3 regions of the Streptomyces sp. NPDC005925 genome follow, and region 3 is predicted to be linked to each of the others. Evidence: riboswitches for the same ligand, from Rfam matches in the RefSeq annotation. Region 3 holds a riboswitch; each other region holds the start of a gene.
The links. Region 3 has a riboswitch for thiamine pyrophosphate ahead of thiO (glycine oxidase ThiO). Riboswitches for the same ligand answer to the same signal wherever they lie in the genome.
Positions count from the first base shown of each region.

Region 1 (10,147 bases), on a different contig from region 3:
TGCGGGCGGTCACCGTGCAGCGCAGGCCCTCGGCGGCGGCCACCAGGCGCACACCGGCGGGCCGTACGAGCAGTGTGCGCGGGCCCTGCGGCGCGCCCCCGGACACGGGCACCTTGCCCCACGGCGTGTCCGCGGCCTCCCCGGTCACCGTGCAGTCCGTGACGTTGTCGAACCCGAGGAAGCGGGCGACGAAGGCGTCGGCCGGCCGCTGCCACACCTCGAGCGGCGTCCCCGTCTGGGCGATCCGTCCGTCCCGCATGACAACGACCCGGTCGGCGAGGGCGAACGCCTCGCCCTGGTCGTGGGTCACGGCGAGCACGGTGGTGCCCAGCCGGCCGAACAGTTCCCGCAGTTCGACCACGAGCCGCTCGCGCAGCGACCGGTCGAGCTGGCCGAGCGGCTCGTCCAGCATCAGCAGGCGCGGCCGGGGCGCCAGGGCACGGGCGAGCGCGACCCGCTGCTGCTCACCCCCGGACAGCGCCGCGACGGCCCGGCGCCCAGCCCCCGGCAGCCCGACGAGGTGGAGCAACTCCGCCACACGCGCCCGCTGTTCCTCCTTGGACGCGCCGTGCATACGCAGCCCGAAGGCGACGTTGCCGCCGACGTCCCGCTGCGGGAACAGCTGATGGTCCTGGAACATCAGACCCACCCCGCGTTGGTGCGCGGGCACACCGGCCTGGTCCCGCCCGTCCAGCAGCACCCGCCCGGAGTGCAGCGGCTGCAGCCCGGCGACGGCACGCAGCAACGTGGACTTGCCGCTGCCGCTGGGCCCGAGGACGCACACGATCTCGTGCTCGGCGACGTCCAGGCCGACCGCGTCGAGGACGGGCCGCCCGCCGAGGCGTACGGTCGCGGCGTCGAGGCTCAGCAGCATCAGAACTCCCCGGTCCGGTCTGTCCGCAGCCGCTCCAGCGCCAGCAGCGCCACGGCGCACACGACCATCAGCATCGTCGAAAGGGCCATGGCCTGCCCGTAGTTGAGGTCGCCGGGGCGCCCCAGCAGCCGCGCCACGGCCACCGGCAGCGTCGGGTTGTCGGGCCGCGCGATGAACACCGTCGCCCCGAACTCGCCGAGCGACACCGCGAACGCGAACCCGGCCGCGACCAGCAGCGCCCGCCGCACCATCGGCAGGTCCACCTCACGCCACACCCGCCACGGGGAGGCCCCCAGCACGGCGGCGGCCTCCCGCAGCCGTACGTCCACCGCGCGCAGCACGGGCAGCATGGCCCGTACGACGAAGGGGACGCCGACGAGTGCCTGGGCGAGCGGCACGAGGATCCAGGAGGCCCGCAGGTCGAGCGGCGGCTCGTCGAGAGCGATGAGGAACCCGAAGCCGACCGTCACGGCGGACACGCCGAGCGGCAGCATCAGCAGCGCGTCGAAGCCGCGTACGAACGCCCCGGTGTCCCGTCTGGTCAGCGCGGTGGCGGCGAGCGTGCCGATCACCACGGCGATGGCGGTGGCGGCGAGGGCGTACTGGAGGGAATTGGCGAGGGCCTCGATCGGCGGCACGAGGAACACTCCCCCGTCGTCGGTCAGCGCCCGGTAGTAGCCGAGTCGCGGCGCGTCCAGGGAACGCCGTACCAGCACGGCGAGCGGCAGAAACAGCAGTACGGCGACCGTCGCGACGACGCCGGCCAGCAGCGCCCACTGGCCCGTGCCGCGCGGCCGGCGCGCGGTCACCGAGGCGTCGACCAGCCGCAGCGCGGTCTCCCGGCGCCGCACGGTCCGGGCGTGCAGGGCGAGGATCGCGCCGACGGCCGCGAACTGGATCATCGTCAGGACGGCCGCCGTGGACAGATCGAAGATCTCCGAGGTCTGCCGGTAGATCTCGACCTCCAGCGTCGAGAAGGTGGGCCCGCCGAGGATCTGGACCACACCGAACGACGTGAAGGTGAACAGGAAGACCATGAGCGCGGCGGCGGCCACGGCGGGCGCCAGCGCGGGCAGGGTGACCTGCCGCCAGGCCCGCAGCGGGGAGGCGCCCAGCATCCGCGCGGCCTCCTCCTGCCGCGGGTCGAGCTGGGACCACAGCCCGCCGACGGTCCGTACGACGACGGCGTAGTTGAAGAAGACGTGGGCGAGCAGGATCGCCCACACGGTGGTGTCCAGCCGTACGCCCCACAGCTCGTCCAGCAGCCCGCCGCGGCCGACGAGTGCCAGGAACGCCGTACCGACGACGACGGTCGGCAGCACGAACGGCACGGTCACGAGCGCCCGCAGGACCTGTTTGCCGCGGAACGCGAAACGCGCGAAGACGTACGCGCCGGGCAACGCGATCAGCAGCGTGAGGGCCGTGGAGACGAGCGCCTGCCAGGTGGTGAACCACAGGACGTGCCGCACGCCGGGATCCGCCAGCACGTCCAGGATCCGCCCGGGGTGCCACGACCCGCCGGCCTTCAGGCCGCGCGCGACGATCGCGGCGACCGGGTAGGCGAAGAACACCGCGAAGAACGCGACGGGCACGGCCATCAGCCCGAGCCGCGCCGCGTTCCCGCGCCGCCTGGCGGCTACTTCAGTACGAGCGAGGTCCACGACTTGACCCACTGGTCACGGTGATCGGCGATCTTCGCGGGTTCCAGGGTCTGCGGAGAGGCGGCCTGCGGCCCGTACTTCACGAACTCCTCGGGCACCGCGGCGCCCTCGACCACCGGGTAGACGAACATGTTCATCGGCATGTCGTCCTGGAACCGCCTGCTGATCAGGAAGTCGAGCAGCGCCTTGCCGCCCTCGCCGTTCCGGGCGTTGCTGAGCAGCCCCGCGTACTCGACCTGCCGGAAGCACGTCCCCCGGGCGACCCCGGTCGGCGCGGTGTCCGGCTTGGGGTCGGCGAAGACGACCTCGGCGGGCGGGGAGGACGCGTACGACACGACGAGCGGCCGGTCGCCCCTGGCCTTCCGGCCGCCGGCCGAGCCGGAGAACTCCTCGTTGTAGGCCTGCTCCCAGCCGTCGACCACCTTCACGCCGTTGGCCCTGAGCTTCTTCCAGTACCCCTGCCAGCCTCCGTCTCCGTACTTGGCGGCGGTGCCGAGCAGGAATCCGAGCCCGGGCGAGGAGGTGGCGGCGTTCGAGGTGACGAGAAGATCCCTGTACCGCGGCGCGACAAGATCGTCGAAGGACTCGGGCGGGTTCAGCTTGTGCTTGCCGAACCAGGCCTTGTCGTAGTTGACGCAGACATCCCCGGTGTCGACGGCCGTGACCCGGTGCTCGCTCTCGTCGGCCCGGTACTCGGGCTTGATGTTCCCGGCCCCCTCCGGCTCGTACGGCTGGAACAGGCCGTTGTCGAGCGCGCGGGACAGCAGGGTGTTGTCGACGCCGAAGAAGACGTCCCCCTGCGGGTTGTCCTTGGTCAGGATCGCCTTGTTGACGGCGGCGCCGGCGTCCCCGTCCTTGAGGACGCGGACCTTGTACCCGGACTCCTTCTCGAAGGCCGCGAGAACGCCCTTGGACACGGCCCACGAATCATGGCTGACGAGCGTGACGGTCGTGGACCCGCCGCCCGCACCCTGCCCGTCGTCGGACGACCCGCAGCCGGCGAGGCCACCGACCATGCCGAGCCCGACGAGAAGGACAGTGATCCGCTTCTTGGTGGTGCTGGAAATACCCACTGAATTCCTCCTGGGTTGACCAGGAAGAGACGCGGCCCTGCCCGCGAACCCCGGAGGTTCGCGGGCAGGGCGCAACAGCTCGAGTGATGACCGATCTCCCTACCCAGAATGACCTGGGCGAGGTTCGGAGGGTCTGCGGCCGGTGCCGCACTCTCAGCGCTGTGGCGCTCCCCTGTCGGAATATGAAGATGTCCGTACGCCGGTCAGATTACCTCTCGCTGGCGGCGAGCTGACCACACGCCCCGTCGATCTCCTGTCCACGGGTGTCCCGGATCGTCACCGGCACACCGTGCGCGGCGATCGCGTCGACGAACGCCTTCTCGTCCTCGGGCCGCGACGCGGTCCACTGGGAGCCGGGCGTCGGGTTCAGCGGGATCAGGTTGACGTGGACGGGCCTGCCCTTGAGCAGCCGTCCGAGGCGGTCGCCACGCCATGCCTGGTCGTTGATGTCGCGGATGAGGGCGTACTCGATGGACAGCCGCCGCCCCGACTTCCCGGTGTACTCGAACCCGGCGTCGAGGACCTCGCGCACCTTCCAGCGGGTGTTCACGGGGACGAGCGTGTCGCGCAGTTCGTCGTCGGGGGCGTGCAGCGAGATCGCGAGACGGCACGTGAAGCCCTCGTCGGCGAACCGGTGGATGGCCGGCACGAGACCGACGGTCGACACGGTGATCCCGCGCTGCGACAGCCCCAGCCCGTCGGGCTCGGGATCGGTGAGCCGCCGGATGGACCCCACTACGCGGTTGTAGTTGGCGAGGGGCTCGCCCATACCCATGAACACGATGTTGCTCAGCCGGGCCGGCCCCCCGGGCACCTCTCCGTCCCTGAGGGCCCGCATCCCGTCCACGATCTGGTGGACGATCTCGGCGGTGGACAGATTCCGGTCCAGCCCGGCCTGCCCGGTCGCGCAGAACGGGCAGTTCATCCCGCACCCCGCCTGCGAACTGATGCACATGGTGACCCGGTCCGGGTAGCGCATCAGCACCGACTCGACGAGCGTCCCGTCGAACAGCCGCCACAGCGTCTTGCGGGTGGTCCCCTGGTCGGTCGACAGATGCCGTACGACCGTCATCAGCTCGGGAAGCAGCGCGTCCCGCAGCCTGGGGCGGGCGGCGGCCGGAATGTCGGTCCACTGCTCCGGGTCGTGCGCGTACCGCGCGAAGTAGTGCTGCGAGAGCTGCTTGGCGCGAAACGGCTTCTCACCGATCGCGGCAACGGCCTCCTTGCGCTCGGCGGGCGTGAGGTCGGCGAGGTGCCGCGGCGGCTTCTTGGCTCCGCGCGGGGCGACGAATGTGAGTTCTCCGGGCTTAGGCATGGCCGTACCAGTGTCGCAGATCGATTTCGCCTGACCTGCGACGGTCGCCAGGGACACCTGTCGTCGGTGGTCGTCACTCGTCGTTGCCGGTCCCCCTCGGACGGCCCGGACGGCCCGGCGACCGGGTGGCGGGCTCCGCCCCTCGGTTGAGGCGGCGCCCCGCCTGGCCTCCGCAGCATCTCGGACTCGGGCGGCTCAGCGACGGTTACCCGGTCCCCGTGGGGTACTCGACTTCACGTAATGCACATAACTTATAAAGCGGGAGGTATCGGAATGGCGACGCAGCCCCAATCGGACATGGCAACGCATCCCGACATCCTTGCCATGCGCAATCGGCATGAGATGGCCGAGCGTGTCGCGACTACTCCCATGGCACAGGCCGTCGAGGCCATGGCCCTGATCACAGGCCTGTACCTGGCGGCCTCACCGTGGATCGCGGGTTTCAACAATTTCTCCACCTTGGCGGTCAACAATCTGATCGTCGGCATCGCGTACGCCGTGATCATGAGCGGTGGCTTCGGCCGGGCATACGAGCGGTCGCACAGCATGGCGTGGGCCGCTTGCGCGCTCAGCGTGTGGACGATCTTGGCGCCTTGGGTTGTGGCAGGTGACGTCAGCACGACCAGGACCATCGTCAACAACATCGTCGTCGGCGTGATCGCGCTCCTGCTGGCCCTCATGGCCGCCGCAGCCGCCCGACCGGTGAGTCAGTCGTCCGGCGACCGCTCTTCCGCGCGAAGGTGACAGCAATCGTCCATCCGAAGGCCGCAACCGGCCTCGACCCACCACTCACCCCAGCCCCCGTCCCGTACACCGTCGACCCACACACCGTGGAGCGGGCGTGGTTCATGGCGTCCAGGTGAAGGGCGCCGCTGTGCGAACGGCCTGGACGCCCTGGGCCACGTCTGCTCGACTCTGCCTGGGTCGATGGCGCACGGGGGCGTACGGGATGGGAGCACCCCACACCCGCCCCAGGGCGCCCGCTCGAGAGCCCATGAGTCCGTGCGGTCTGCGCGCGTGAGCCCGCGAGTTCGCGTGCGCGCGTATGAGCTTGTGAACGCATGACAAAGGCTCGCCGCCCCGTACGGACGGCGAGCCTTCGCCTGCGGTTGCGTACCGGACGCGTCAGCCGGAGCCCACGAACAGCACCAGCAGCAGCCACACCACGGGTGCCGTCGGCAGGAGGGAGTCCAGACGGTCCATGATGCCGCCGTGGCCGGGCAGCAGCGTGCCCATGTCCTTGATGCCCAGGTCCCGCTTTATCATCGACTCACCGAGGTCACCGAGCGTGGCGGTGGCCGAGACCGCGAGCCCCAGCAGCAGCCCCTGCCACCAGCGGCCGTCGTCGATGAGGAAGTGCAGGCACAGCGCGCCCGCCGCCATCGCGAACGCCACCGCGCCGAACAAACCCTCGCGGGTCTTTCCGGGGCTGATGCGTGGCGCCAGCTTGTGCCGCCCGAAGCGCCAGCCCACGGCGTACGCGCCGGTGTCGCTGACCACGGTGAGCAGCAGGAACGTCAGCACCCGCCACGGCCCGTCGTCGGCCATCAGCATCATCGTGACGAACGTGGCCAGGAACGGCACGTAGAAGGCCGAGAAGACGCCGGCGGTGACGTCCTTCAGGTAGCCCTCGGGCGGTTCCGTCATGCGCCAGACCAGCACCGCGAGCGCCGTCAGCGCCATCGTGATCCAGGCGCCCTCGGCGCCGCGCACATACCCGGCGACCACCATCGCCGCGCCGCCGATCGCCAGCGGCACGAGGGGGGCCTTGATGTCCTTGCGCTCGTCGAGACGCTTCGTCAGCTCCCACAGGCCGACGACGACGGCGACGGCGACGACGCCGACGAACACGGCCTTGACGACGAACAGCGACGCGACGATCACCGCGCCGAGCCCGACACCGACCCCTATCGCCGCGCCCAGGTCCCGTCCCGCGCTCTTCTTCCGCGGCTCAGGCGCCGGCTGCGGGGCGTCGGGCATGGGCTCCGGATTCTGCGGCACCTCCCCGTACGGGTGTGCCTGCGGCGTCTCGTCGCGGAACAAGGGGCCGCTCAGCCGAGCGGCCCCCCGGTCGTCATCCTGGTCTCCGCCGTGATCGGGTACGTCGGGCACGATGGGCATGGGACGAGTCTGCTGCGCGTCGTGCGCATCGTACGAGGGACCCGCCGTGGCGGTCCCCTGGACATGCCCGTAGGCGTGTCCCTGTTGGGCGGGGACCCGGTCGGTGGACCCCCAGTACCCGGCTTGTGGCGGCGCGCCCCAGGAAGAGTCGTTCATCAGACCTCGAGCAGCTCCGCTTCCTTGTGCTTGAGGAGCTCGTCCACCTGCGCGACGTACTTCGCGGTGGTGTCGTCGAGTTCCTTCTCCGCACGGCGGCCCTCGTCCTCGCCGACCTCGCCGTCCTTGATCAGCTTGTCGATGGCGTCCTTGGCCTTGCGGCGCACGGAGCGGATGGAGACCTTGGCGTCCTCGCCCTTGCCCTTGGCGACCTTGATGTACTCGCGGCGGCGCTCCTCGGTCAGCTCGGGGAACACCACCCGGATGATGTTGCCGTCGTTGCTCGGATTGACGCCCAGGTCGGAGTCGCGGATGGCCTGCTCGATGTTGCGCAGCGCGCTCTTGTCGAACGGCGTCACCACGGCCATGCGCGGCTCGGGCACGGAGAACGAGGCCAGCTGGTTGATCGGCGTCGGCGCGCCGTAGTAGTCGGCCACGATCTTGTTGAACATCGCCGGGTGCGCACGGCCGGTGCGGATCGCGGCGAAGTCCTCCTTGGCGACCACGACGGCCTTCTCCATCTTCTCCTCGGCCTCGAGGAGGGTCTCTTCGATCACCACTTGCTCCTGCGTGTCTTGAGTAGGCCCGGCTGCGGTTCCCTGTCGGGGCGGCGGCCGGCTGCGTCGCGTCTGTCTCCTGCACGGTTCCCGACCGGCAGGACATTGTCCATCCCTCGGCCGGTCAGTCCCGGCTTCCTTGGTCACCCACCAGCGTGCCGATCTTCTCACCCTTGACCGCGCGCGCGATATTGCCCTCCGACAGAAGCTCGAACACGACGATCGGCAGCTTGTTGTCGCGGCACAGAGTGACGGCGGTGGCGTCGGCGACCTTCAGGTCGCGGGTGATGACCTCGCCGTAGCCGAGGTGGTCGAACTTCACCGCGTCGGGGTTCTTCTTCGGGTCGGAGTCGTAGACACCGTCGACACCGTTCTTGCCCATGAGCAGCGCCTCGGCGTCGATCTCCAGGGCACGCTGCGCGGCGGTGGTGTCGGTGGAGAAGTACGGCATCCCCATACCGGCGCCGAAGATGACCACACGGCCCTTCTCCAGGTGGCGCACGGCGCGCAGCGGGATGTACGGCTCGGCGACCTGTCCCATGGTGATGGCGGTCTGCACACGGCAGTCCACGCCCTCCTTCTCCAGGAAGTCCTGGAGAGCGAGGCAGTTCATGACGGTGCCGAGCATGCCCATGTAGTCGGAGCGGGCCCGGTCCATGCCTCGCTGCTGGAGCTCGGCGCCGCGGAAGAAGTTGCCGCCGCCGATGACGGCCGCGATCTGTGCCCCGTCGCGGACGACCGCCGCGATCTCACGGGCGATGGCGTGCACCACGTCGGGATCGACCCCCAGGCCCCCGCCGCCGGAGAAGGCCTCACCGGACAGCTTCAGCAGAAACCGGCCGGGTACTTTGCCGTCGTCGCTCTTCTGGGCCTTGGTACTCATGGGATTTCGCCTCTTTACGTGTCGCACATACGAAGAAGGCCATTGCCGGTGGGGCGTGGTTCGCATCCCATGCTCGGCAATGGCCTCCTCGTCAGATCTGCTGTCGCCCGCGCCACGTGCGTGCGGAATGACACCTCCGCACGACATGACCGACTGCGCTCGACCCTATAGGGGGCCGGGCGCCGGTCGCGGTAGGACTCAGATGCCGACCTTGATGCGCGTGAAGCGCTTCAGGGTGACACCGGCCTCGTCCAGGATCTTCTGGACGGACTTCTTGTTGTCGAGCGCGTACGGCTGGCCGAGCAGCGTGGCGTCCTTGAAGAAGCCGTTGAGGCGACCCTCGACGATCTTCGGCAGGGCGGCCTCGGGCTTGCCCTCGGCGCGGGTGGTCTCCTCGGCGACGCGACGCTCGGACTCCACGACCTCGGCCGGCACGTCCTCCTTGGAGAGGTACTTCGGCGCGAACGCGGCGATGTGCTGGGCGACGCCCTTGGCGATCTCGGCGTTCGGCTTGTCGAGCTCGACGAGGACACCGATCTGCGGCGGCAGGTCGGGCATCGTGCGGTGCATGTACGCCGACACGAAGCCGTCGGAGAACTGCGCGAAGCGGTCCAGGACGATCTTCTCGCCGAGGTTGGCGTTGGCCTCGTCCACGAACGCCTGCACGGTCTTGCCGGGCTCGATCTCGGAGGCGAGCAGGGCCTCGATGTCGGCGTAAGCGGCCTTCGTGACGTGCTCGGCGATGGCCTTGGCCGCGGCCTGGAACTTGTCACCCTTGGCGACGAAGTCCGTCTCGCACTTCAGCTCGACCAGAACGCCGGAGGAGTTGTCGTCGGCGATGATCGAGACGACCGCGCCGTTCTCGGCGGAACGGCCCTCGCGCTTGGCGACGCCCTTCTGGCCCTTGATACGGAGCGCCTCGACGGCCTTCTCGACGTTGCCCTCGGCCTCGTCCAGCGCCTTCTTGCAGTCCATCATGCCGGCGCCCGTGAGCTCGCGGAGCTTCTTGACGTCGGCGGCGGTGTAGTTCGCCATGAGTCTGTGAGTCTTTCTCGAAGTCTGGAAGATCGAAGATCCGCACGTCCGCGATCCGCAGAGATGCGGATCGGCGACTCGGTGCCGACCTACGGGTGAACGGCGGGAGCAGACTTCATACCTCTGCTCCCGCCGTCAACACCGACGCTGACGGGTCAGGCCTGCTCGGCCTCGGCGGCCGGAGCCTCGCTTGCAGGAGCCTCGGCGGCCGGGGCCTCGGCGGGCTGCTCCGTCTCGGCAGGCTTCTCAGCCTCGGCCTCGGCGGCGGGGGCGGCAGCCTCGGCGGCCGGAGCCTCCTCGGCCTTCTTCTCGCCCTCGAGCAGGTCGCGCTCCCACGCGGCCAGCGGCTCGCCCGCGGCCTTGTCGCCCTTGCCCTCGGTGGCGACACCGGAACGGGAGATGAGGCCCTCGGCGACCGCGTCCGCGATGACACGGGTGAGCAGGGTGACGGAGCGGATCGCGTCGTCGTTGC
Region 1 is NZ_JBEXVL010000013.1:97,536-107,682, forward strand. It holds partial or broken gene ABZ354_RS17645 (ABC transporter ATP-binding protein) at 1-874, opposite strand, end outside; gene ABZ354_RS17650 (iron ABC transporter permease) at 874-2,535, opposite strand; gene ABZ354_RS17655 (thiamine ABC transporter substrate-binding protein) at 2,511-3,551, opposite strand; TPP riboswitch at 3,687-3,792, opposite strand; gene rlmN (23S rRNA (adenine(2503)-C(2))-methyltransferase RlmN) at 3,817-4,923, opposite strand; gene ABZ354_RS17665 (SPW repeat protein) at 5,197-5,667, shown strand; gene ABZ354_RS17670 (phosphatidate cytidylyltransferase) at 6,049-7,200, opposite strand; gene frr (ribosome recycling factor) at 7,200-7,757, opposite strand; gene pyrH (UMP kinase) at 7,882-8,640, opposite strand; gene tsf (translation elongation factor Ts) at 8,839-9,675, opposite strand; gene rpsB (30S ribosomal protein S2) at 9,831-10,147, opposite strand, start outside.
Region 1: linked by a shared signal. The riboswitch ahead of ABZ354_RS17655 (thiamine ABC transporter substrate-binding protein) and the one ahead of thiO (glycine oxidase ThiO) in region 3 are both predicted to bind thiamine pyrophosphate.

Region 2 (10,147 bases), on a different contig from region 3:
GCCCTCGTTGATCCGGTAGCCGACGGGGTGCTGCATCCACGAGTTGGCGGCCAGGATGAAGTACGCCGAGAGGATGGTGCCGATCGAGACCATCCATATACAGGCGAGGTGGATTTTTTGGGGCAGCTTGTCCCATCCGAAGATCCACAGGCCGATGAAGGTGGACTCGAAGAAGAACGCGATCAGCGCCTCGAAGGCGAGGGGGGCGCCGAAGACGTCGCCGACGAACCGCGAGTAGTCGGACCAGTTCATGCCGAACTGGAACTCCTGCACGATGCCGGTGACCACGCCCATCGCGATGTTGATCAGGAAGAGTTTGCCCCAGAACTTGGTCGCCCTGAGGTACTTCTCCTTGCCCGTCCGCACCCACGCGGTCTCCAGGCCGGCCGTCAGGGCGGCGAGGGAGATCGTCAGCGGGACGAAAAGGAAGTGGTAGACGGTGGTGATGCCGAACTGCCAGCGCGCCAGCGTCTCCGGCGCCAAAGCCAATTCCACGTCGTCGCTCCTTACATCGCCGTGGACCAGGCAGCTTGTCCGTCTCACCACACCCGGTAAGGGGGCAATCAGGACACGCTTGTGAACGCGTTCACATTCACAAGCTAGTATGACGCACCGGTTTTCGATCTCCCAAGGGGGGTCCCCTAAAAGTCAACCCCCCTGCAAAACTTCAACATCTTGTTGAACACACGACGCGCAGACACCGTCCCGCCCCAGATGTGGATGTGCTACGGCTACGGCTACGGCTACGGCTACGGCTACGGCTACGGCTACGGCTACGGCTACCGAAGTCTTCCCCGGCGAGGAGTTCTGCTTCGCAGCCGACGTCGCCGTTGTTCCACGTGAAACCAGCGCCCGGGTGGGCATCGCGACGAGGCGTAGCGCGCCCGCAGACGCGCCCGCCCCGCAGGCACCCTCAGAACTCCTTGCGGAACGCCTCCGTCACCTTCAGGAAGATGTCGTTCGCCTCGTTCTCCCCGACGGTCACCCGCACACCCTCGCCGGGGAACGGCCGCACCACGACACCCGCCCGCTCGCACGCCGCCGCGAACTCCACGGTGCGCTCCCCCAGCCGCAGCCACACGAAGTTGGCCTGGGTCTCCGGCACCGTCCAGCCCTGGGCCCGCAACCCGTCGACCACCCGCGTGCGCTCGCACACCAGCGATCCGACCCGCCCGAGGAGCTCGTCCTCGGCGCGCAGGGAGGCGATCGCGGCGTCCTGCGCCAGCTGGCTCACCCCGAAGGGCACCGCCGTCTTGCGCAGCGCGGCGGCCACCGGCTCATGGGCGATGGCGAATCCGACCCGCAGACCGGCCAGGCCGTACGCCTTCGAAAACGTCCGCAGCACGCAGACGTTGGACCGATCGCGGTAAATCTCCACTCCGTCGGGCACCTCGGTGTCGCGGATGAACTCGCGGTATGCCTCGTCGAGCACCACCAGCACATCGCCGGGCACCCGGTCGAGGAAGCGTTCCAGCTCTGCGCGCCGGACCACCGTGCCCGTCGGATTGTTGGGGTTGCACACGAAGATCATCCGGGTCCGGTCGGTGATCGCGTCCGCCATCGCGTCCAGGTCGTGCACATCGCCCGGCGTCAGCGGCACCTGCACCGAGGTCGCACCGCTGACCTGCGTGATGATCGGGTACGCCTCGAACGACCGCCACGCGTAGATCACCTCGTCGCCGGGCCCCGAGGTCGCCTGCAGAAGCTGCTGCGCGACACCGACCGAGCCGGTTCCGGTGGCCAGATGGGAGGCGGGCACCCCGAACCGCTCGGACAGCTCGTTCATCAGTCCCGTGCAGGCCATGTCCGGGTAGCGGTTGAACGACGCGGCCGACGCCGTGACGCTCTCCATCACACCCGGCAGCGGCGGATACGGGTTCTCGTTGGAGGACAGCTTGTAGGCCGCCGGGCCACCCGCGGCGGCCGGCCTGCCCGGCTTGTAGGTGGGGATACCCTCCAGCTCGGCACGCAGCTTGGGGCTCGTCTCGCTCACCGCAGTCCTCCTCATGACCACCCGACATCCAATACTTCTCACCTTATGAGGATTCGCTTCCGCTGCGTAGAGGCTCCGGCCACGCACATGCCGAGGCGGTGCGGGGGCGGGCGTGGCCACCCGGGCAAGGCGACACCGGGTGCACCCCACCCATGAGGCTCCTTACGTTCCTCGTCCGCCACACTGACATCAGGTGCAACAGCACCCGAAGGCGCACGAACCGGGGGCGCGCCTCAGATATATCTGTGCGCCGGTGGTTCACGCCGTGGCGCGCGTCCCTCGTGAAGGTGAGTTGAGACCTCTTCGCAACATCAGAGACTGTGCAGGCCCGCGCGCGTCCACAAGTCAGGTATCCGCGCCAAACCACACAACTACCTTACTTTCGTAGGCAGTTAACCCATTGCAGCCATGCAGAAACGTGCCTGTCAACGAATGCCGAAGCGTCGGCACTACCCCACCGCATGAGCCCTACTATCGGCTCGCCATGACAGCAGCAGGGAAGCACCAGGTGAGCCGCGCGGAAACCTCACGCCGAGGCAACCGGCCGGGTCGGGCGGGCATCAGGGACGTTGCCGCCGCCGCCGGAGTCTCCATCACGACCGTCTCCGACGCCCTCAACGGCAAGGGCCGGCTCCCGGACGCCACCCGCCGCCATGTACGCGAGGTCGCCGACCGACTGGGCTACCGCCCCTCGGCGGCCGCAAGAACGCTCCGCACCGGCAAGTCAGGACTCATCGGCCTGACCGTGACCACGTACGGGGATGAACCTTTCACCTTCACCGAGTTCGCGTACTTCGCCGAGATGGCCCGCGCGGCCACGTCCGCCGCACTCGCCCGCGGATACGCCCTGGTCATCCTCCCGGCGACCTCCCGCCACGACGTGTGGTCGAACGTCGCCCTGGACGGCACGGTCGTCATCGACCCCTCCGACCAGGACCCGGTGGTCAGCGAACTCGTCCGCCAGGGCTTACCCGTCGTCTCCGACGGCCGCCCGGCCGGATCGCTGCCGGTCACCGCCTGGGTGGACAACGACCACGAGGACGCGGTCCTCGGCATCCTCGACCACCTCGCCGAAGCCGGCGCACGCCGCATCGGCCTCCTCACCGGCACCACGACCGACACGTACACCCAACTGTCCACCACCGCGTACCTGCGCTGGTGCGAACGCGTCGGACAGGACCCCGTCTACGAGACCTACCCCGCGCACGACCCGTGCGCGGGCGCCGTGGCCGCCGATCGCCTGCTCGCCCGGCCCGACCGGCCCGACGCCGTCTACGGGCTGTTCGACCCGAACGGCACCGACCTCCTCGCAGCCGCCCGCCGGTACGGGTTGCGCATCCCCGACGACCTGCTGCTGGTCTGCTGCAGTGAGTCCACCGTGTACGCCAACACCGACCCGCCCGTGACCACGCTCTCCCTGAAGCCGCGCCGCATCGGCACGGCGGTGGTCCAACTGCTCATCGACGCCATCGAAGGCCTCGATTCGGAGCAGCCGGTCACGCAGGTGATACCGACAGAGCTGATCGTGCGTGCCTCGTCCCAGCGACGTTCGCCGCGCACGACAGTCAGTCCGCCGCGGTCGCCCGAGGAGAAGTAGAACCGCGTCGGTGCCGGTCAGGGGAGGCCGAAGCCAGGCCCAATCGGGGCGAAAGCCTCGGCGATCAGGAGTCTCGCTCCGATTCACCACCCCTGGGTCATCACATGGCGCGATCCGCATTCCTATGATGGGCCCACGACACCGCGGGCCGCTGCGACCAGGCAGTCCGAAGCGGTGCAGCTGCGGCGCGATGGTGGAGGGGTCGATGACTCAGGGGGCCGGTCAGGGACCCGAGGTGGAGCGGACGGCGACGCTGCGCGACTTCCGGGTGCCGGCGTACGTCCACGACACCGCTCCGTACGTCGGCGGTTCGCAGCCCGTTCCGTTCGCCGGCGCCGTCGAGGAACCGGTGGAGTTCCCTGAGTCGTACACGCCCACGCAGCGCGACATGCCCGTGATCAACCGGGGCGACACCGTCCAGGTGGTCGTCGAACCCGAGGCCGTGCCCGACCCCGCGCCACAGCCCGCGGACCGTCCCGGCCCCCTGTACGTCGTGGGCGACGTGCACGGCTACCTCGACGAGCTGACGGCGGCGCTCCAGCACAAGGGCCTCGTCGACGCCGCGGGTCGCTGGTGCGCGGGCACCACCAGGCTGTGGTTCCTCGGCGACTTCACCGACCGCGGACCGGACGGCATCGGCGTCATCGACCTCGTCATGCGGCTGTCCGCCGAGGCCGCCGCGGCCGGCGGCTACTGCAAGGCGCTGATGGGCAACCACGAGCTGCTGCTGCTCGGCGCCAAGCGGTTCGGCGACACCCCCGTCAACTCCGGCGCGGGTACCGCCACGTTCCAGGCGGCCTGGCTGCTCAACGGCGGGCAGAAGACCGACATGGACCGTCTCCAGGACCACCACCTGCAGTGGATGGCCCGTCTCGACGCCATGGAGGAAGTGGACGGGCACCTGCTCGTGCACTCCGACACCACCGCCTACCTGGACTACGGCGCCTCCATCGAGGAGGTCAACGACACCGTCCGCGAGACGATCACGCGCAACGACGCGGACGAGGTCTGGGATCTCTTCCGCAAGTTCACCAAGCGTTTCTCCTTCCGCGACGAAGGCGGCTCCGACGCCGTTCGCTCCCTCCTCGATACGTACGGCGGCACCCGTATCGTTCACGGCCACAGCCCGATTCCCTACCTGCTCGGTGAAGTGGGCTCCGAGGACGGCGAGGACAACGCGGGCCCGGTCGTCAACGGGCCGCACGTCTACGCCGACGGACTCGCCATCGCGATGGACGGCGGGGTGACCATGGCCGGGAAGCTGCTGGTCCAGCAACTTCCCCTGGACATCTGAGCCCTCGCCGGGCCGACGCCCGGCACGGCTGGCCGGCGCGCCGACCGCGCGGGCCGGGACCCAATTTCTGCAAACCCCCTGTCACCACGCGCCGTCACCGCTCTACCATCGGCTTATCCGTAGCAGGCTCCCCTCCGTTTCTGCCCGACGGCTCGTCGGCATGCGAGCCCCAAGCCCTACGGAGCATCGGGGGATGCACATGAACAGCGTTCCGCAGCACCTGCTGAGCGAGGACCGCCAGGAGTACGAGCGGCTCCTCGATGAGGCGCTGCGCTCCGCACCACACCGCCCGGATCCGGCCGCTGGGCTCACCCCCGAACAGCTGCGCACCATGGCGCTGGGCGCCACCGCCTTCATCACGGCGGCCGCGGCGACCGAGTACCAGCACTACATCAAGGTCCGCGAGGAACTGCGCCGCCCGGTCCCCTCCGCCTCGTCATCCGGCCGCGACTCCGGCTCCGCCGAGTCGGGCTCGGCCGGCGTGGGGCCCAACACCGCGATGGGCGACGTCGCCGAGACCACCGGTGCGGGCGCGGCCGCAGTCGTCGCGGTTCTGGCGCCCGTCCTCGCGGGCACCGCCGCAGCGATCTTCCTGCTCGTCGGGTACCTCCTGAAGATGCTCACGCCCGAACCTGCGTTCGCCCGGACCATGCTCACCACCGGGTGGGTCTTCGGCGCCCTGACCGCGATCGCGATCCTCGTCGCCGCCGCGGGGCTGCTGCTGACCGCGCTGCGCAACAGGCCGCCGGACGACGCCGGTCTGTACGGCGCGCCGGACGCGGAAGTGACCAGGGCCCGGGAGGCATGGCTCGCGGCCCTGCTGGAGCGCGGCGTCCTGCCGTTCCTCCAGGAGGCCCTGACCGACCCGGGCTCGACGACCGTGCCGCGCGGTACGGCACCGCCCGCACCGACCAGCCGCATGCCCCGCCTCGGCTACGACCGTCCCGGGTTCAGCAGCCCCGGCGACGACGGAACCGGCCGACGCCCGCGCTTCTCCAGCCCGGACTACACAAGCCCGGACTTCGGAGGCCCGGACCATCAGCCGGAGTAGCCGTGACCGGCGCCGCCCGGAGGCCCTGAACGCCCAGGAACCTCCGGAACCGCCGCCGTCTCAGTCCGCTATCGGCAGGTACAAGCGGTTACCCGCTGCCGCGAACTCCTCCGACTTCTGATCCATGCCCGCCTCGATCTCGGTCCTGCTGCCGCCGTGTTCGCGCCGGATGTCCTGCGAGATTTTCATCGAACAGAATTTCGGCCCACACATCGAGCAGAAGTGGGCCGTCTTGGCCGGTTCGGCCGGCAGCGTCTCGTCGTGGAACTCCCGTGCCGTGTCCGGGTCGAGAGCCAGGTTGAACTGGTCCTCCCATCGGAACTCGAACCGGGCGTCGGACAGCGCGTCGTCCCACTCCTGCGCGCCGGGGTGCCCCTTGGCGAGGTCGGCCGCGTGCGCCGCGATCTTGTAGGTGATGACCCCGGTCTTGACGTCGTCCCGGTCGGGCAGGCCCAGGTGTTCCTTGGGCGTGACGTAGCAGAGCATTGCCGTGCCCCACCAGGCGATCATCGCGGCGCCGATGCCCGAGGTGATGTGGTCGTACGCCGGCGCGACGTCCGTGGTCAGCGGGCCGAGGGTATAGAACGGAGCTTCATCGCAGATCTCCTGCTGAAGGTCGATGTTCTCTTTGATCCTGTGCATCGGGACATGTCCCGGGCCCTCGATCATGGTCTGTACGTGAAAACGCTTCGCGACCCGGTTGAGTTCCCCGAGCGTGCGCAGTTCCGCGAACTGCGCCTCGTCGTTGGCGTCCGCGATCGAGCCCGGCCTGAGGCCGTCACCGAGGGAGTACGTGACGTCGTAGGCGGCGAGGATCTCGCAGAGTTCCTCGAAGTTCTCGTACAGGAACGACTCCTTGTGGTGTGCCAGGCACCAGGCGGCCATGATCGAGCCGCCGCGCGAGACGATGCCGGTCTTGCGGTGGGCCGTCAGCGGCACGTACGCCAGGCGCACCCCCGCGTGGACCGTCATGTAGTCCACGCCCTGCTCGGCCTGTTCGACGACCGTGTCCTTGTAGATCTCCCAGGTCAGCTCCTCCGCCCGGCCGTCGACCTTCTCCAGGGCCTGGTAGAGCGGGACCGTGCCGATCGGGACGGGGGAGTTGCGCAGGACCCACTCGCGGGTGGTGTGGATGTTGCGGCCGGTGGAGAGGTCCATGACCGTGTCGGCGCCCCAGCGGGTCGCCCACGTCATCTTCTCGACCTCCTCCTCGATGGAGGAGGTCACCGCCGAGTTGCCGATGTTGGCGTTGACCTTCACCAGGAACCGCTTGCCGATGATCATCGGTTCGGTCTCGGGGTGGTTGATGCTGGCGGGCAGTACGGCGCGGCCTGCCGCGATCTCCTCGCGGACCACCTCGGGTGACACGTTCTCCCGGATGGCCACGTACTCCATCTCGGGCGTGATCTCACCACGTCGCGCATACGCGAGCTGGGTGACCGCCCGGCCGTCCCGGCCGCGGCGCGGTTGGCGTGGACGGCCGGGGAAGACCGCGTCGAGGTTGCGCAGTCCTCCGCGCGGTGAGGTGTGCTTGATCCCGTCGTCCTCGGGACGGACGGGCCGGCCCGCGTATTCCTCGGTGTCCCCGCGGGCCACGATCCAGTTCTCGCGCAGCGGAGACAGCCCGCGGCGGACGTCGGTGTCGACGTCCGGATCGGTGTACGGGCCGGACGTGTCGTACAGCGTGACGGACTGCCCGTTGGTGAGGTGCACCTGACGGACCGGCACCCGCAGGTCGGGGCGCGAGCCCGCGACGTACGCCTTGTGCCCGCCGATGGGTTTCCCGGTCTGCGTGCCGCTCGATCCCTCGGCCGGTCCGACGGCCGCACCGTCGGACCGGGGCTGCTCGGAGGCAGGCGTGCGTGCGTCCTTGTCGGTCATGAGACCTAACTCCCTACGCCGGCATTACCCGGTAACAGGTTCGGCGGTCGACGCAGCGGTTTCCGTCTGCCGACGCTTCGTGGGGAACGTCACCCGACTTCGGTGATGTTTCCCGTGAAACATCGCTGGGACGGAGGTCAGCGCCCTCTCAGCCCGGTGCTCCGAGCTCCCGCGTGTACAAAAGGTGCCCCCACGCTAGCGGCAATTCGGGCGCGGTGAACAGAAGGGTCCCTTTGTTTCTTGCGATGATCGGTCGGTGACCACGACGCAGCATCCTCCGTACCCACCGTCCGAGCCCCCGCGCGGCACCGGCGGCGGCCGAGGCGCCAGCCCCGGACACGGGCACGGCTCAGGAGGTCACGGACACGGTCCCGAAGGACCCGGTCCGGGGGCCGGTGACGACGGCAAGGAGCCCGGGGCCGGGTCCAGTGCCGACGGGAACGGCCACGGCCACGGGCAAGCGCACAGCCATGCGCACGGTCCTGCGGCTCCGGCGTCCCGTCAGCTGCGCAAGGTCATCGCGGCCGTCCTCATCCCGTTCGCCGCGGCGGTGCTGGTCGGGCTCGCGGTGCTCTGGCCCGGTGGCGCCCCGCCGCACGAGCGCACCGGTGTCGGCTTCGACCGGCAGACGCAGCAGGCCACGGTCACCACGGTGGACAAGGTGAGCTGCGAGTCCGTCAACGTCTCGGGCGGCACGCCGACCGGCGACACCTCCACGGCCGAGGGTTCCTCAGCCCAGCAGCAGGCGACCGGCACCTGCAAGAAGGCGACCATCCGCATCGACTCGGGCAAGGACAGGGGCCGTACGTTCATCGAGATCGTGCAGCCGGACCAGTCACGGCAGTTGGAGCAGGGCCAAGAGGTCGTGGTCGCCTACGAGCCTTCCGCTCCGAAGGACCTGCAGTACTCGGTCACCGACGTCAACCGCCGATTCCCGATGGCGCTGCTCGCCGGGGTCTTCGCCCTCGCCGTCGTCGCCGTCGGTCGGCTGCGTGGCGTCATGGCGCTGGTCTCGCTGGCCATCAGCTTCCTGGTGCTCAACTTCTTCGTGCTGCCGGCGATTCTGCAGGGTTCGAATCCGCTGGCCGTGGCGGTGGTCGGGTCGAGCGCCATCATGCTGATCGCGCTGTACATGTGTCACGGTCTGTCGGCCAGGACGTCGGTCGCGGTGCTCGGCACCTTGATCTCCCTGCTGATCATCGGGGTCCTCGGCTCGCTGTTCATCGGCTGGGCCGCGCTCGCCGGCAACACCGACGACAACACCGGTCTCATCCACGGTCTCTATCCGTCGATCGACATGAGCGGCCTGCTGCTGGCCGGCGTCATCATCGGTTCGCTCGGTGTCCTGGACGACGTGACGGTCACGCAGACCTCGGCGGTCTGGGAACTGCACGAGGCCAACCCGTCGATGGGCCGGCGCGGGCTGTACCGCGCGGGCATCCGCATCGGCCGGGACCACATCGCGTCGGTCGTCAACACGCTCGTCCTCGCCTACGCGGGCGCCGCGCTGCCGCTGCTGCTGCTGTTCTCGATCGCGCAGAGCAGTGTGGGGACGGTCGCCAACAGTGAGCTGGTGGCCGAGGAGATCGTGCGCACGCTGGTCGGTTCGATCGGCCTGGTCGCCTCGGTGCCGGTCACCACGGGTCTCGCGGCTCTGGTGGTCTCCGCCGACCGGACGGAAACGGGCGGCGTCCCCCCGGCGCAGACGGCTGTTCCGGTCGCGGCCCGCAGCGGCGGACGGGGCCGGCGCCGCAAGCGGTGACGGCGGCCGGGCCCGTGACGCGGTCGCGGTGTGCGGTCGCGGTCGCGGTGACGGACCGCCCGGCGCGCGCAAACGGTGAGAGTGCCGGGACCGACCCGTGTCGGGCCCGGACGCTGACACGGATGCCGCAAGGAGCGGGGCGGGCGGTGGGCGGCCGGGGGGCGAGGCGGGTCACTCGCCGCCGGAAACCGTCCTGCCGCCCTTACCCACCCCGGTCTGATCGTTCCGTGCGTCCCTCCACGTCTGGCGAAGCGTTACGCCAACGCCAGGCTGTCGGGCGCCCTCAGCCGGCGCCCTGGTCCGCCAGGATGCGGTCCAGCGCCTCGTCGAGGTGGGCGTCGAAGTCGGCGAGTGCGCCCTCCTGTCCCAGCGGCACCAGCTTGTCGGTGCGGTCGAGGAAGGCCACCAGGGGCGCCGTGGACGAACGGAAGACCGCCTGGTCCCCGCCCACCTGAAGCCTGATCAGGACCTCGCCAAGGGACTCCGGTTCCGCCGGCGCGACCCGCACGTCCCCGTCCCCGCACGGCCGTCCCACCCCGTCGATCAGCAGCTCACGACCGAACGCCCAC
Region 2 is NZ_JBEXVL010000011.1:52,304-62,450, reverse strand. It holds gene ABZ354_RS15840 (cytochrome ubiquinol oxidase subunit I) at 1-495, opposite strand, end outside; gene ABZ354_RS15835 (hypothetical protein) at 676-843, shown strand; gene hisC (histidinol-phosphate transaminase) at 914-1,993, opposite strand; gene ABZ354_RS15825 (LacI family DNA-binding transcriptional regulator) at 2,478-3,590, shown strand; gene ABZ354_RS15820 (metallophosphoesterase) at 3,781-4,884, shown strand; gene ABZ354_RS15815 (hypothetical protein) at 5,078-5,935, shown strand; gene thiC (phosphomethylpyrimidine synthase ThiC) at 5,996-7,816, opposite strand; TPP riboswitch at 7,810-7,999, opposite strand; gene ABZ354_RS15805 (YibE/F family protein) at 8,073-9,578, shown strand; gene ABZ354_RS15800 (SsgA family sporulation/cell division regulator) at 9,862-10,147, opposite strand, start outside.
Region 2: linked by a shared signal. The riboswitch ahead of thiC (phosphomethylpyrimidine synthase ThiC) and the one ahead of thiO (glycine oxidase ThiO) in region 3 are both predicted to bind thiamine pyrophosphate.

Region 3 (10,147 bases):
ATTCCTGCCCGGAGGTGAGCCGCGTGTACGTCTGCAGTTGCTTCGGAGTCACCGAACAGCAGGTCGAGCGGCACGCGGAAGACGGCGCCTGCACCCCCCGCCAAATCGCCTCGGCCTGCAAGGCCGGCACGGACTGCGGGTCGTGCGTGCGACGCATCCAGGCGATTCTCGGCCGCGGTGCCTGCCCGCGCCGCGACCTCGCGGAGCAGGGCATGCCGGTGCTGTCCGACCTGCCGGCCACCGGCACCGGCCTCGACGCGGCGGCCTGATCCGAGCCCGGGGGCGACCCGGTGCGCAGGAGATCCGGCCCGACCCGGACCGGCGTGGCCGTGACGGCCCTGCACATGACAGGCTTCAGCTCTCCGGCTGCTCGACGAGCTGCGCCAGATAGAGAGCCACGCCGAGCCGCTCGACCAGCTCGAGCTGGGTGTCGAGGTAGTCGATGTGGTGCTCCTCGTCCGCCAGGATCGACTCGAAGATGTTCGCCGACGTGATGTCGCCCTTCTCCCGCATCACCGTGATGCCGTGCCTGAGGCGGTCGATCGCCTCGACCTCGATCTGCCGGTCCGCCTGGAACATCTCCTTGACGGTCTGACCCACCCGGACGTGGAACAGCCGCTGATAGTTGGGCAGCCCCTCCAGGAACAGGATCCGCTCGGTCAGGACCTCGGCGTGCTTCATCTCGTCGAACGACTCGTGCCGCGTGTACTTCGCGAGCTTCGTCCAGCCGAAGTTCTCCTGCATCTTCGCGTGCAGGAAGTACTGGTTGATCGCGGTGAGCTCGCCCGTGAGCTGCTCGTTGAGGAATTCGATGACCTCGGGATCGCCCTGCATCGCAGAGGCTCCTTCCAGGGGAAACTGGCGGGTTGCGCCGCATGATCGCACCGCATGCGTGGATCGTCCAGTAAGTCTGCGCTTAGTAGGAGAATGTATGTTTGGTCCAGATTGGCGGTGAATCGCCGCTGCCGCTCGCGGGGCGGGCGGGGCAGGTGAAGCGCATCCTCAGAGGTCTGTCAGGATGGAGACATGGGTCAGCCGGCGGAGCGCGAAGCGGGAGAGCGCGATCCACAGGGAGCGCCGCCGCCCGAGCTTCCCCCCGGGCAGCGGCTCCAGAAGGGCTGGCCGGTCACCCACTACGGGCCGGTCCCCAAGTTCCGCCCCGAGCGCTGGGAGTTCCGGGTCTTCGGCGCCACCGCGGACGGCGGGAAGCACTGCTGGAACCACGATGAGTTCACTGCCCTGCCGTACATCACCGTCGTCGCCGACCTGCACTGCGTCACGAAGTTCAGCATGCTCGGCGCCGAGTGGGGCGGCATCCCCGCACGGACCGTTCTCGACCTGGCACCGCCGGCGTCCTCCGTCACCCACGTGATGGTCTGGGCGGAGTACGGCTTCAGCTCCAACCTGCGGCTCACCGACTTCGCCGCCGACCGTGCCCTCTTCGCCACCCACAAGGACGGCGAGCTCCTCACCGCCGAACACGGCTTCCCGCTGCGCCTGATCGTGCCGCACCTGTACGCCTGGAAGGGTCCCAAGTGGGTGCGCGGCGTCGAGTACATGACCGCCGACCGCCGCGGCTTCTGGGAGGAACGCGGCTACCACAACGTCGGCGACCCCTGGAAGGAACAGCGCTACTCGTACCAGGAGGAGCCGGGGGAGGGCCCCGAACTCTGACCCGTTTCCGGGTCGCCGCGGTCGCCGCGGTCGCCGTGGTCGTCGGGGACGTCGGGGGCGGGGCGTCCGGCCCCCGGCCTGTGAGCCGTCAGCCGGCTTCCCGCAGCTTCTTCAGCCGCTCCACGTCCGCGGCGTGGCCCTCCTTGCCGCCGGGCGTCTCGATGACCAGCGGTACGCCCTCGGTGGCGGGGTGGGTCATCAACGCGCGGAACGGGTCCTCACCGATGTGACCGGCACCGATGTTCGCGTGCCGGTCCTTGTGCGCGCCCACCACGTCCTTCGAGTCGTTGGCGTGGATCAGCTTCAGCCGGCCCGCGCCGACCGTGTCCACCAGCAGGTCCAGCGTCTGGTGCATGCCGGCCGGGCCGGTCAGGTCGTGCCCCGCCGCGAAGACGTGGCACGTGTCCAGGCACACGCCCAGCTTCGGATGCGCGTCCAGTGCCTCGAAGTACGGTCCGAAGTCCCAGGTCCGCGAGCACAGCGAGGCGCCCTGCCCGGCGGTCGACTCCAGCAGCAGATACGGGTCGTCGTCGTGGGTCAGCTCGTCCAGCAGCGGCAGCAGACGCTCCCGCACCTGCCGCAGCGCCACCGACCGGTCCCGGCCGCCCGTCGCGCTGCCCGTGTGCACGACCACGCCCAGCGCCCCGATCTCCCGGCCGCGCCGCAGCGAGTGCCGCAGCGACTCCACCGAGCGCTCGACGGTCGCCTCCGTGTGGGAGCCGAAGTTGATCAGGTAGGGGGCGTGCACGTACGCCGGGATCGACTCCGCCTCGCACGCGGCGCGGAACGCCTCGTCCTGCCGGGGATCGCCGACCGGGGTGGCCCAGCCGCGCGGGTTGGCGACGAAGACCTGCACGGTCTCGGCGCCCAGGTCACGGGCGTAGGACAGGCCCACGGAATGGAGGCCGCCGGCGACGGGGACATGGCCGCCGACGGGATTGCGGGAACGGCCGGACTGCTGACTCTTCACCCTGCCAGGGTGTCATGCCGTCGGCCCGCTCCCGTCGGCGGACCTCCGCCCCCGACGGCGGACCCCGAGGCCGTCAGCGGATCTTGAGGGTGACGGCCGAACCCTTGGGGGCCTTCTCCCCGCCCGCCACGGACTGCCCCTCGACGGTGTCGCCGAACAGGCCGAGCAGGCCGCGGTCCTCCTTCACCTCGAAGCCGGCCGCCTCCAGCTTCTCCTTCGCGTCGTCCACGCTGTCCCCGACCACGTCCGGGACCGCGACCAGCACCGGACCCCTGGACACCGTCAGTGTCACCGTGTCGCCCTCGGCGGCCCGGCTGCCGGGCGCCGGGGACTGCCGCGCCACCTGGCCCTTGCCGTGCTCGGAGTTGACCTGCTTCTGCGCGACCCTGACCTTCAGACCGGCCTCGGTCAGCTCGGCCCGGGCGTCCGCGAGGTCATCACCGGTGACGTCCGGCACGTCGACCGGGCTGCCCTTGCTGACGGTGAGCGCGACGGCCGCGCCCGCGCGGACCGTGATGCCCGATGCCGGAGCCGTCGAGATCACGAAACCGCGCAGCACGTCGTCGCTGAACTCCCGGGTGACCATGCCCGGCTCCAGGCCCTCGCGCTCGAGGATCTCGCGGGCCTTGTCGAGCCGGGAGCCGGCCAGGTCCGGCATCTTCACGTTCTTCGGGCCGTCGGAGATCGTCAGTGCCACGGAGTCGTTCTGCCGGATGCGGGCGCCCGCCTCCGGGTCCGTGCTGATGACCGTGCCCCGCTTCACCGTGTCGCTGTGGGCGTGCCGGACGGCGCCCACGCCGAGCCCCGCCTCCGACAGCCGGTCCCTGGCCTGCGCCTCCGTCTTCGTCAGCAGCGGCGGGACCTTCGTGAACTGTCCGGAGTTGATGTACCAGACGCCCAGCAACAGCAGCACCGCCAGCCCGATCACCAGCGGAACGCGCCCGCGCAGCCCCGCACCCCGGCGCGGCGGAGGCGGCGGCGGGGACTGGAGGCGGCTGGTGTGGTGAACTCCCGCCGCCTCGTCGTCCTCGTCGACCGGCAGCAGGCGCGGCACGGTCAGACCGCGCGCGATCACGCTCGTACGGTCGTCGGCGATGTCATGGTCCGAGGCGAGCGACTGCGGCGGTACCGCGTCCAGCTGGGCGGCGCCCAGTGCGGCACGCGTCTCGCGAACCCGCGCGAGCAGCGCCACCGCGTCGTGCGGCCGGAGCGCCGGGCGGCGGGCGGTGGCCGACGCGACCAGTTCGTCCAGCTCGTACGCCATGCCCGGCACGGCGGCCGACGGCGGCGGCACGTCCTCGTGCATGTGCTTGTAGAGCACGGTCGCGGGGGAGTCCCCGGTGTGCGGCTTGCCGCCGGTCAGCATCTCGTGGAGGACGACACCGCACGCGTACACGTCGACGCGCGGGTCCGCCGTCCCGCTCTCGATCTGCTCCGGTGCGAGATACGCCACGGTGCCCAGCACGGCCCCGGTGGTGCTCGTCACCGTGTCCACGGCCCGTACGAGGCCGAAGTCGGCGACCTTGACCCGGCCGTCGTCCCCTATGAGGACGTTCTCCGGCTTCATGTCCCGGTGCACGAAACCGGCGCGGTGGGCGGCGCCCAGCGCGGCCAGCACCGGCTCCAGGATGTCCAGCGCGGCCCTCGGCCGGAGCGCGCCGCGCTCGCGCAGCACGTCACGCAGCGTGCAGCCCGCCACGTACTCCATGGCGAGGTACACGTACGGGCCGGCGGTGCCCTGGTCGAAGACCTGCACCACATTGGGGTGCGCGAGACGGGCCACCGACTTCGCCTCCCGGATGAACCGCTCGACGAACGACCCGTCGGCCGCGAGCGCGGGGTGCATCACCTTGAGTGCGAGCACGCGGTCCAGGCGGGTGTCCACGGCCCGGTAGACCGTGGCCATCCCGCCGACGGCGATCCGCGCCTCGACGCGGTACCGCCCGTCGAGCAGCTGCCCGACCAGAGGGTCCTGAAGGGTCGTGTCCACGCAGGCGAGTCTACGAGCCGCCACCGACAACCTGGACCAATGCAGACCTCTGCAGCCGACCTGTGACGCTTCCCACCGGGGGACGCACCGCGGGCCCCGGCCGGTCCGTCAGAAGGCGGGGCGCTCCGGGTCCAGCACCGCCCGGCCCTCCACCGGGGACGACGCCTCCGCGAAGTGCCGCCGGGGAATCCGCCCCGCGCGGCGGGCCAGCCGCCCCGCCTCCACGGCGCGCCGCATGCCGGCCGCCATCAGTACCGGCTGCCGGGCCCGGGTGACCGCCGAGGCGAGCATCACGCCCGCGCAGCCCAGCTCCATGGCCAGTGCCACGTCGGACGCCGTCCCCGCACCCGCGTCCAGGATCACCGGCACGCGCGCGTGCTCGACGATCAGCTGGAAGTTGTGCGGGTTGCGGATGCCGAGCCCGGATCCGATGGGCGACCCGAGCGGCATCACGGCCGCGCAGCCGATGTCCTCCAGTCTCCGCGCCAGCACCGGGTCGTCGTTCGTGTACGGCAGCACGGTGAACCCGTCGTCCACCAGCGTCTCCGCCGCGTCCAGCAGCTCGACCGGATCCGGCAGCAGGGTGCGCTCGTCGGCGACGACCTCCAGCTTGATCAGGTCCGTGCCGAGCGCCTCGCGTGCCAGGCGCGCGGTGAGCACCGCCTCGCCCGCGGTGAAGCAGCCCGCCGTGTTCGGCAGCACCCGGATGCCGAGCCGGTCCAGCACCGTCAGCACCGAGCCGTGCACGTCGGGGTCGACCCGCCGCATCGCGACGGTCGTGAGCTGCGTCCCGGAGGCCACCAGCGCCCGCTCCAGGACGTCGAGGCCGGGCGCCCCGCCGGTGCCCATGATCAGACGGGACGTGTAGGACGTACCGCCGAGGACGAAGGGGTCGTCGGCCATGGTCAGCCTCCTTGGACAGCGGTGAGGACCTCGACGCGGTCGCCCTCGGACAGGGGCGTCGACGGCCACTTCGCGCGCGGGACGACGGTTTCGTTGAGGGCGGCGGCCACGCCGGCCGGCGCCGCGGTGAGCGATGCCACGACGGCGTCGAGAGCCGTACCGGGCCGGAACTCCCGGGGGTCCCCGTTGACGGAGACGTTCATGCGGTCTGCTCCGTGAGTGCGGTCTGCTCCGTGTGCGCGGACGGGTCCGTGGGGGTGGTGGCGTCGAAGCGCCTCGGGGTGAAGGGGCGGGCCTCCTCGGGCAGCTCCCCGGTGACCAGCGCGTGCGCCATGGCGTCACCGGTGACCGGCGTGAGCAGTACGCCGTTGCGGTAGTGCCCGGTGGCCAGCAGCAGCCCCGGCAGCCCGGTCGGGCCGAGCAGCGGAGCGTTGTCCGGGGACCCGGGACGCAGCCCGGCCCGGGTCTCCGTCAGGGGCAGCTCGGTGAGGCCCGGCACCAGCTCGTGCGCGTCGCGCAGAAGCTCGTACACGCCGCCCGCCGTGACCGTGGTGTCCCAGCCCATCTCCTCGCTGGTCGCGCCGATCACCAGCTCGCCGTTCTCGCGGGGCACCAGGTACACATGACCGCCGCGTACGACGGCACGCACCGTGCGGTGCAGGAACGGCGCGTACCGCTGCGGCACGGCCAGCCGTACGACCTGCCCCTTCACGGGTCGAACGGGTGGCAGCACGGCGTCCGGCACACCGGCGAGCCGCCCGCTGAGGCTGCCCGCGGCGAGGACGACCTGCCCGCCGGTGAGCGCGGTGCCGTCGGCGGTGACGACGCCGGTGGCCCGGTCCCCAGAGACGGTGAGCCGCTCGGCCCACTGCCGGTGGAACACCACTCCGGCCCGCTCGCAGGCGGCCACGAGCGCGCGGGCCAGGCGCCGCGGGTCGACCTGGTGGTCCCCGTCGACGCGCAGCCCGCCGCGCACACCCGGCGCCAGCATCGGCTCCAGGCGCCGGCACTCCCGCCCCGACAGCCACTCCGACTCGAGACCCGACTGCCGCTGGAAGGCGTGCAGTTCCCGCAGGTGGGCGCGGTCGTCGGCGTCCAGCGCGACAGCGAGCGTGCCGCAGCGGCGGTAGCCGAGGTCGTGACCGGTGAGGTCGGTGAGCTCCGCCACGAAGCGGGGATAGCGTCCGGCCGACACCAGGTTGAGGGCGAGCAGGGTCTGCTCGCCGTAGTGCAGTTCGGTGACGCCGGCCAGCATCCCGGCGGCCACCCGGGCGGCCCCGCCGCCCGGCTCCGGATCCACCACGCCGGTGGCGAGACCGCGCTGCGCGGCCCGCCAGGCCGTCACCAGTCCGATGATTCCGCCCCCGACGGCGAGGACGTCGGGGGTACGCGTGAGCGACATGGGCGTCCAGCCCCTCCCTTCGCCGGCATGACCCGGATCAGGTTCGTACGGTCGGAGGCCGCCAGCCTCCCTCTCAGCCCGGTGCGTCCGGGCTCCCGCGAGTGCTTTACGTTGGCCACCCTAACCCGCCCCGCCCGCACCGCTGAGGAGTCATCGCCGTGGCACGTTCACTCGACAACCTCGTCCTCGCCCCCGTCGCCGACCAGGCGCCCGGCCAGGTGGACACCCGCACCCGCTTCACCTACCACGAGCAGGACGGCGTGATCTGGGCCGACTACGCGGGCGGCGACGTCGTACGCGGGCACCTCGTGGGCACCCGGCGCGGCGACCGGCTGGACTTCCGGTACGTACAGCTCACACGGGACGGGGGCACGGCCTGCGGGCACTGCGTGTCGGCCGTCGCCGACCTGCCCGACGGGCGCGTGCGCCTGGAGGAGACCTGGGCGTGGGAGTCCCGGGAGGGCAGCGGGACCAGCGTGGTGGAGCAGGCCACGCCCGGCTGACCCGCCTTCGGGAGCCTTCAGGTGTCTAAGGTGATCGGGTGAGCGAGCAGACGCAGGACCGGGCAGGGGACACGGCACGCCGCGTGGTCGTCGTGGGCGCGGGCATGGCCGGTGTGCAGACCGCCGTCGCCCTGCGGGAAGCGGGCTTCACCGGCACCGTGACACTGATCGGCGCCGAACCCCACCAGCCGTACGACCGGCCCCCGCTGTCCAAGGCCGTCCTGCTCGGCGAGGCCGAGGACTCCGCCTTCGACGTTGACTTCGAGGCACTCGGCATCGAACTCCGACTCGGCCGCGAGGCCCTGGGCGTCCGCCCCGCCGACCACGAACTCGACACCGCCGAGGGGCCGGTGCCGTACGACGTCCTCGTGCTGGCCACCGGCGCCGAACCGGTCCGGCTGCCGGGCTCCGGGGCCGTGCCCGGCGTGCATCTGCTGCGCACCCTGGACGACGCCGAACGGCTGCGGCCCGTGCTCGCCCGGCAGCACGACATCGTGGTCGTCGGCGCCGGCTGGATCGGCGCCGAGTTCGCCACGGCGGCGCGCGAGGCGGGCTGCGCCGTCACCGTGGTCGAGGCGGCGGAGCGGCCACACGCGGGCGTGCTGCCCGCCGAGGTGGCCGAGCCGATGACCGCCTGGTACGCCGAAGCCGGCGCCGTTCTGCGCACGCACGCGCGCGTGGCGTGCGTCGAGCCGGGCGTGGTGCTCCTGGACGACGGTGCGCGCCTCCCGGCCGACGCGGTCGTCGTCGGCATCGGCGCCCGCCCCGCCACGGCGTGGCTCGCCGACTCCGGCATCGAGCTGGGCACGCGGGGCGAGGTGGTCGCCGACGCGCACCTGCGCACCTCCGCGCCGGACGTCCACGCCGTCGGCGACTGCGCGTCCTTCCCGTCCGGCCGGTACGGCGAACGGCTGCTGGTGCACCACTGGGACAACGCGCTCCAGGGCCCGCGCACCGTCGCCCGGAACATCGTCGGCGAAGCGCTCGGCGAACCACCCGCGGTCTACGACCCGGTGCCGTACTTCTGGTCCGAGCAGTTCGGCCGCTTCGTGCAGTACGCCGGCCACCACACGGACGCCGACACCGTCCTGTGGCGCGGCGACCCCTCCGGACCGGCCTGGACGGTCTGCTGGTTGCGCGACGACCGGCTGGTCGCCCTGCTCGCGGTGGGCCGGCCGAGGGACCTGGCCCAGGCCAGACGGCTGATCGAGGCGGGCGTCACGATGAACCCGCCGCTGCTCGCGGACCCGGCGCGTCCCCTGAAGGCGGCGACGGCCTGACACCCGCGCCGCACCCCCCGTTCCCCGCCGGTACGCGTGCCTGTACACGACCCGCCGGTGCGCCGCGCGGGGGGCTCCGGCTTCCGGCTGTCAGTGGCAGATGGCAGGCTTTGTTCCGTGACCGAGATTGACGCAAAGATCGATGCTCTCGTCCCTGCCTGGCTCACCCTCCCCGACATCGCCGAACAGTTCGGCGTCGAGGTGACGCGTGTGCGACAGCTGGTCAAGGACGGCCAGCTCATCGCCGTACGCCGTGGCGAGAACCGCGCGCTGCACGTTCCCGCCGCCTTCGTCGACGGGGACAAGGTCGTCAAGGGCCTGTCGGGCACCCTGACGCTCCTGCGGGACGACGGCTTCACGGTCGAAGAGATGCTGGAGTGGCTCTTCACCCCCGACCCGAGCCTGCCGGGCACGCCCGCGCAGGCCCTGAGCGAGAATCGCGGCACGGAGGTGAAGCGCCGCGCCCAGGCGCTCGCCGTCTGAACCCGAGCCCGATTGAGCAGAGCATGAATCCGACCTGACACCGTCGGCGTACGGGCCGGTTCGCCCGCCCGGGTCCCGGCCAGGGCCCAGCACGGCCCGGCCACGCCCCGGCCCGTACGCCGCACCCTCGCACCTCCGCGCGCAGACACCCGCATCCGGGTGCCGGCCACTCACGGCACGGCCCGCGCACCTGCCCACGCACCGAAGACCCGGGGGATCCACGCATGCCCGACATACCCGACGCTGCCACCGCCACGGGCGCCGCACGCGCCGCGCTCGGAGACGCCCGCCTCTACCTGTGCACGGACGCCCGCAAGCGCCAGGGTGACCTGCCCGAGTTCCTGGACGCGGTCCTCGCCGGCGGGGTCGACATCGTGCAGCTGCGCGACAAGGGCATGGAGGCCGCCGAGGAGCTGGAGCACCTGACGGTCTTCGCCGACGCCTGCGCCCGGCACGGCAGACTCCTCGCGGTCAACGACCGCGCGGACGTCGCCCACGCCGCCCGCGCCGGCGTCCTCCACCTCGGCCAGGGCGACCTCCCGGTCCCCGCCGCCCGCGCGATCCTCGGCGAGGACGTCCTGATCGGCCGCTCCACGCACGCCCGGTCCGAGGCCGCGGCAGCCGCCGCACAGGACGGCGTGGACTACTTCTGCACCGGCCCCTGCTGGCCCACCCCCACCAAGCCGGGACGCCACGCGCCCGGCCTCGCCCTCGTGCGGTACGCGGCCTCCCTCCGCACCGACCGCCCCTGGTTCGCCATCGGCGGCATCGACCTCGGCAACCTGGACCAGGTGTTGGAGGCCGGCGCCCGCCGGGTCGTCGTCGTCCGGACGATCACCGAGGCGGACGACCCGGGGGCCGCTGCGGCGGAGCTCGCCGAGCGGCTGCGCGGGGCGTGACCGAGGCGCGGACGGCCCTCTGACGGCCCGGGCGCCGCGTCGG
Region 3 is NZ_JBEXVL010000002.1:461,097-471,243, forward strand. It holds gene ABZ354_RS04770 ((2Fe-2S)-binding protein) at 15-269, shown strand; gene bfr (bacterioferritin) at 355-834, opposite strand; gene ABZ354_RS04780 (sulfite oxidase-like oxidoreductase) at 1,027-1,674, shown strand; gene ABZ354_RS04785 (deoxyribonuclease IV) at 1,763-2,644, opposite strand; gene pknB (Stk1 family PASTA domain-containing Ser/Thr kinase) at 2,718-4,634, opposite strand; gene ABZ354_RS04795 (thiazole synthase) at 4,743-5,537, opposite strand; gene thiS (sulfur carrier protein ThiS) at 5,540-5,740, opposite strand; gene thiO (glycine oxidase ThiO) at 5,737-6,939, opposite strand; TPP riboswitch at 6,937-7,048, opposite strand; gene ABZ354_RS04810 (hypothetical protein) at 7,098-7,442, shown strand; gene ABZ354_RS04815 (FAD-dependent oxidoreductase) at 7,481-8,722, shown strand; gene ABZ354_RS04820 (Rv2175c family DNA-binding protein) at 8,840-9,205, shown strand; gene thiE (thiamine phosphate synthase) at 9,430-10,104, shown strand.